2 regions of the Litoribacillus peritrichatus genome follow, and region 2 is predicted to be linked to the other one. Evidence: predicted binding sites of a transcription regulator. Region 2 holds the regulator's gene; the other holds the start of a gene.
The links. Region 2 encodes sigma-54, which starts transcription at its own class of promoters, with help from an activator protein. Its sites were predicted from a motif close to TGGCACNNNNNTTGCTNT; they were not measured.
Positions count from the first base shown of each region.

Region 1: the regulator sigma-54 is predicted to act here: its motif matches at 1,188-1,205, upstream of fliE (flagellar hook-basal body complex protein FliE).

Region 1 is NZ_BAABBN010000004.1:430,570-433,757, forward strand. It holds gene ABD744_RS03115 (sigma-54-dependent transcriptional regulator) at 1-993, shown strand, start outside; gene fliE (flagellar hook-basal body complex protein FliE) at 1,314-1,679, shown strand; gene fliF (flagellar basal-body MS-ring/collar protein FliF) at 1,787-3,188, shown strand, end outside.
Region 2 is NZ_BAABBN010000015.1:89,301-92,488, forward strand. It holds gene ptsN (PTS IIA-like nitrogen regulatory protein PtsN) at 1-4, opposite strand, end outside; gene hpf (ribosome hibernation-promoting factor, HPF/YfiA family) at 51-338, opposite strand; gene ABD744_RS19770 (RNA polymerase factor sigma-54) at 475-1,992, opposite strand; gene lptB (LPS export ABC transporter ATP-binding protein) at 2,153-2,878, opposite strand; gene lptA (lipopolysaccharide transport periplasmic protein LptA) at 2,893-3,188, opposite strand, start outside.

The DNA of each region.
Region 1 (3,188 bases), on a different contig from region 2:
AAACCTTTCATTGCGATCAACTGCGCTGCCATTCCTGAAAATATGCTGGAAGCGATTTTGTTTGGTCATGAGAAAGGGGCTTATACCGGGGCGGTAACCAGTGCGCCGGGTAAGTTTGAACAAGCAAATGGTGGCACTATTCTGCTGGATGAAATCTCGGAAATGGAAATAGGCCTTCAGGCTAAGTTGTTGCGTGTGCTTCAGGAGCGGGAAGTTGAGCGTTTAGGGGGTCGAAGAACCATCAAGTTGGATGTTCGGGTGGTGGCAACCACCAACCGGGATCTTCGAGAATATGTTCAGGAAGGTAAGTTCCGAGAAGATTTATATTATCGGTTGAGTGTGTTCCCGCTTCAATGGAAACCATTAAGGGAAAGACCGAGGGACATTGTGCCTTTGGCGAGACGCCTGTTGAAAAAGAATGGTAAGAAAATGGGGAAGGGAACCCTCAAGTTGGATGCAAGTTCAGTTCAGTTGCTGACTCACTACCCTTGGCCTGGCAATGTCCGTGAATTGGATAACGCAGTACAGCGTGCGCTGGTGCTTCAGCAAGGAACGGTCGTGACTGCGGATGACTTCAGATTGGAAATGTCGCCTCCGCCAGTTTATAACGCATCCAATCAAGCGTCGCCTGTTGTTCCTGCATTTGAGCCTGTAGAAGCTCAGGTTCCGGCTTCTGCTGTATCTTCTTCTGCTTCAAGCACACAAACTGCGGGAGTAGGCTATTCTGAAAATCGTGATATAATTAATGCTGAAGCGTCTGCTTTTTCTAATCAGGCCCCGGCGGGTTTGGAATCCCTTCAGAGCGAAGCATCTTTGGGGGATGATCTGAAGCAGAGAGAATTTCAGGTAATCTTAAATACCTTGCGGTCTGTCAGCGGCAGTCGAAAGCAGACCTCAGAAATACTCGGCATCAGCCCACGTACTCTTCGCTACAAGTTAGCCCGGATGCGTGAAAGTGGCTTGGATGTTGATGAATTGCTGGCGGCCTCCTAAAGGGTGGCGGCTACAATAACGGGATCAGTATATCCCGTGAACTAGATCCATGTGGCGTGGATCGAATTCTCCATTTAAGCCCGGTTCATTGGCCGGGCTTTTTTCTGTCTGGTGTAATTGAATTACGTCTCTCATTTTAGCTATCGCCCGTATCCTTGATAACTTTAATACCATCTTCTCTTTTTATTAAAACTTGGCCTGCTTTGTGCTCTTTCCTAGATAACGAAGAAATTAATAACAGGTTTTTGACGCTGTAGCGTCTAGAACAAGCAACGCCGAAATGACTGACAATAAATCGCCGTTTGCTTAAGGAGAAAATAATGGAAGTCAGATCCGATATTTCACAAGTGCTTTCCCAAATGCGTCAGATGAAGTCGCAGGTGCAGGATCAATCTCGAACGAATACTGAGATTGGCCAGGTCATGGATGTTCAAAAGCCTGGGAATGTTGAAAAAGACGACGCGCCAGAATTTTCTCAGTTATTAAAAATGGCTGTTGATCAAGTGAATGAAACTCAAAAAGCGGCTGGTGCATTGGCGACGGCTTATGAGAAAGGTGATCCGACGGTGGATATTCCCGATGTGATGATTGCGTCGCAAAAAGCAAGCGTTGCGTTTCAGGCAATGACACAGGTGAGAAATAAACTCATCAGTGCCTATGAAGACATAATGAAGATGCCAATTTAATGGCAAAACCGGCTGACGTTCAGTTTGGCTAGTGTGAAACGTGCTCGCTAAAACTGTAAAACAAACGTGAAGTAAAAGTCCGCAAGAATTTAAATAGGTATTCGACAATGGCAACGATCGCAGCAGATGCAACTTCAGGTGGCCTACCTGCAGAAGTAGGGAACCAGCAAGTGCCAACCAATCAGCAACAAAATGCAGCGCAGGGCAACACCAATCAACTTGCTCCTCAAAATAATACCCTATCGGAGCTGGAGTCCATTGAAGCCCCTCCGTCGGCCCCTATGCATCCTATCGTTGCGGGCTTTAACCGGCTTGGTATCTTGCGTCAGGCAGGGCTGATTATTGGTTTGGCGGCCAGTGTGGCCATCGCGTTTGCTGTTTTCTGGTGGACCCAAGAAGAAACCTATAAGCCGCTGATCAATGATTTCGGGCGCTACGATGCAGCGGAAGTGATGGAGATTCTGGATCAGGCCAGCATTGTTTATCATGTGGACCCCAACAGCGGCATGTTGATGGTGAAAAGCGATCAGTTTGCCCAGGCCCGACTCAAGCTTGCGGCCCAAGGCATTACTGAAACCCAGGCCATTGGCTACGAGCTTTTGGATAAAGAGCAGGCGCTGGGCACAAGTCAGTTCATGGAAACGACTAAGTACCGACGCAGCCTTGAAGGTGAGTTGGCAAGAACCATTACCAGTATGAATCAGGTAAAAAGTGCGCGTGTGCATTTGGCTATTCCTAAGCGTTCTGTGTTTGTACGGGATACCCGTAAGCCAACGGCATCGGTGTTTCTTGAACTGTACGCAGGACGGGCTTTGAAGCCTGAGCAGTCCATGTCCATCGTCAATTTGGTGGCATCCAGTATTCCTGAGATGAAGCCAGAAGATGTGACTGTGGTGGATCAAAAAGGTCGTTTGTTGTCGATGGAAGATGACAGCAGCGACCTGGCCATTGCTTCGAAACAATTTGACTACACTCGGAAACTGGAAGACACATTATCCCGTCGAATTTACAGTATTCTGGAACCTATTGTTGGTGGTGAAAATTTCAAAGCGGAAGTCTCCGCTGATGTGGATTTCACCACTCGTGAGCAAACAGAAGAACAGTTTAATCCGGATTTACCGGCGCTTCGTTCTGAACAGGTTCTGGATGAAAAGAAAATCGGCGGTATGGAAGGCGGTATTCCTGGTGCACTGTCTAATCAGCCTCCAGGTGAAGTAAGTGTCCCCGAAGTGGCCGGCGCGGGTGAGGATGGTCAACCTCAACCACCAACGAATACGCGTAAACAAGCAACCCGTAACTTTGAATTAGACCGAGTGATCAGTTACACCAATCATGAATTGGGTAAAGTACGTCGCTTGAGTGTTGCCGTTGCGGTAAATGACCTTATTTTACCGGATGAAGAGACCGGTGATCTGAAACGCGTTGCCTGGAGTCAGGAAGAGATCGACAGATTGACTATATTAATTAAAGACACCGTTGGTTTTCAGGCGGCTCGGGGTGACAGTGTGA
Region 2 (3,188 bases):
CCATTCAATGCTGCTCATCACGTTCTTTTATCATCGCAGCTACATGTGGTTTAACGGGCCTTGGCTTTTTCTTTATGCTTAATCAGTTGGCGATCCAGCTTATCAGCCAGAGCATCGATTGCTGCGTACAAATCGTCATGCTCTGCGTTAGCAAACACCTCTCCACCGGTTACATGTAACTTGGCTTCTGCTTGTTGTCTTAGTTTTTCTACGCTTAAGGTAACTTGAACGTTGGTTATCTGGTCATAGTGTCGCTCAAGTCGGTCTAATTTGGAAGTAACATATTCGCGAATGTTGGGTGTTAATTCGAGGTGTTGGCCACTGATGTTTACTTGCATATACGGACTCCTTAAATTTGTATATTGTGGTCCAGTGATTTTCCAGTTTCGATGTGCAAACCAGAGGGGTCTGCCGCCCCTTCACCTTTAATATAGCCCCTGCGTTCTTCGAATACAATGATATGTATCAAGTTGTTTAAACCAAACGTTTACGCTCGTTCGATGGTGGTATGTTCATGGCTTCACGGTATTTTGCAATGGTTCGACGAGCAACTTTAATGCCCTGGTCTCCCAGCAAGGTCGCGATTTTGTTATCGCTCAGCGGTTTTTTGGCGTTCTCGGCTGCGACCAGTTTTTTAATGATGGCGCGGATCGCCGTAGAGGAGCATTCCCCGCCGGAGGTTGTGCTCACATGGCTTGAAAAGAAGTACTTTAGTTCGAAAATACCGCGTGGCGTATGGATGTATTTTTGAGTGGTCACCCGGGAAATGGTGGACTCGTGCATTTCCACAGCTTCAGCAATATCGTGCAGAACTAATGGTTTCATTGCTTCATCACCGTAGTCTAAAAAGCCACGTTGATGCTCCATGATTTTGGTCGATACTTTCAGCAATGTCTCATTTCGGCTCTGAAGGCTTTTGAGGAACCATTTGGCTTCCTGCATGTTGTCTTTCAGGAACGTATTATCGGTGCTGTTATCCGCTCTGCGTATCAATGACGCATAGCTTGGGTTGATTCGAATCTTAGGGGTGATTTCGGGGTTGAGATCCACCCGCCAGCGACCCTGTATTTTTTGAACGACCACATCGGGTACAACATAGTCGGGGGTTTGTTGGTCAATCTGTTCACCGGGACGAGGGTGAAGGGTTTGAATTAAATCAATGATCTTCTTCAGTACATCTTCTTTGAGACGTGCTTTTCGCATGATGCCGGCAAAATCTTTGTTGCCGAGCAATTCGAGGTAGCGTAAAACCACAATTTTGGCTTCAGGCAAATGCGGTGTTTCAGGAGGCATTTGATTGAGCTGAACCTGAAGGCATTCCTGAAGGCTTCTGGCGCCGGTACCAACCGGGTCAAAGCGTTGGATCAAAGTCAGAACCGCTTCCACTTCGTCCGTTTCAACTTGTTCTTCGTCAGGCAGGTTGAGTTCCTGATTAACGCTGATGCAGATGTCTTCAACAGACGTCTGAAGGTATCCGTCGGTATCGATACCATCAATGATGTTTTCGGCAATGACTTTGTCTGTGTCCGTCATTGGCGTCAGGTTCAGCTGCCAGCTCAAGTGATCTTGTAAGGTTTCGGTGACGGAATTTCTGGATTCGAAATCGAAACCGTCGTCGTCAGAGGGTGCGACGGCGGAAGTCGGGGTGTGTTGATAAATGTCGTCCCAGCCGGTATCAATACCAAGGTCTTCCGGGATGTCGTTGTTCCATTCCCCTTCGGCTGAAACTTCGTCAGTATTGGTGTTGTTGATTTCTTCTTGTTCGGCGCTTGGTTGTTGATCCAGAGGTTTTTCAGCCATTTTGTCTTCAATGGACTGTTGCGGGCCTTGTTCGAAATCTTCTTCCACTTCAAGCATCGGGTTGTTTTCTAATGCTTGTTGAATTTCTTGCTGAAGGTCGAGGGTCGATAATTGCAGTAAGCGAATTGCTTGTTGCAACTGAGGGGTCATCGTCAGGGATTGACCCATCTTGAGCTGAAGCGATGTTTTCATAAATTACAACGTATCCTTATGCTTTCACTCAGCATGTATGGTGTACCTAAAAGTATCTAAAATAAAATCCATACAAGCAATTTATTTGCCATTGGCAACCAAGTATAAACCAAAAAAAAAGCGACAGTGTTGATTTGTGTGTCTTGTTTGTCTCAAAACCTCAGAGATTGAAGTTTTCTCCCAGGTAAATATCTTTTACTTTTTGATTGTTGAGTACATCTTCACTTTGGCCCTGGGCAATGATGTGTCCTTCGCCAACAATGTAGGCCTGATCACAGATGCCGAGCGTTTCTCGGACATTATGGTCGGTAATCAGAACACCAATCCCCAACCCTTTTAAGTGATTAATAATGCCTTGAATGTCATTGACTGAAATAGGGTCGACACCTGCAAAAGGCTCATCCAAAAGAATAAACTGTGGGTCGGTGGCTAACGCTCTGGCAATCTCAACGCGACGTCGTTCACCGCCTGACAAACTCATACCCAATGAATCCCTAATGTGGGTAATGTGAAATTCCTGAAGCAGGTATTCGAGCTTTTCTTGCTTTTGTGCTTTGGATAATTCGGTTCTCAGCTCTAAAATGCCGTAAATGTTCTGTGATACCGTCAGTTTTCTGAAAATGGAAGCTTCTTGGGGCAGGTAGCCTAACCCTGCTTCAGCTCGTCCGTGCATGGGGTAGTGGGTGATGTCTTTGCCATCAATGCTGACAGTGCCATTATCGGGCTTAACCAAACCTACAATCATGTAAAAGCAGGTGGTTTTACCTGCGCCGTTTGGGCCGAGCAGGCCAACCACTTCGCCGCTGGATACGGAGAGTGAAACGTCCTGAATGATCTTTCTTGATTTATAACTCTTGGCCAGATGTTTGGCTTCCAAAATACTCATACGATGAAGGGCCTTTATTTCTGGGGTTCAGAGTCAGACGATTTGTCTTTGATCTGGGGGTTGATTATAAATTTAACTCGAGAATCGCCAGGGTTGGTTTTCGGGTCGCTTGCACTGGCCTTCAGTTCTCCTGTATCCAGGGAGTAGGTGATTTTATTACTTTCTAAAACGTCTTCGCCGCGAAAGACTTTACCGTTGCCTGTTACGATGGCGTTGTTCTCTTTGACTTTGAGGTCAAGCTTGTTGCCTTCGATGTGGGTTGGTTCTTCACCGGGATTCAGAATTTGCTGGTATTTGGCTGGGCTACCAA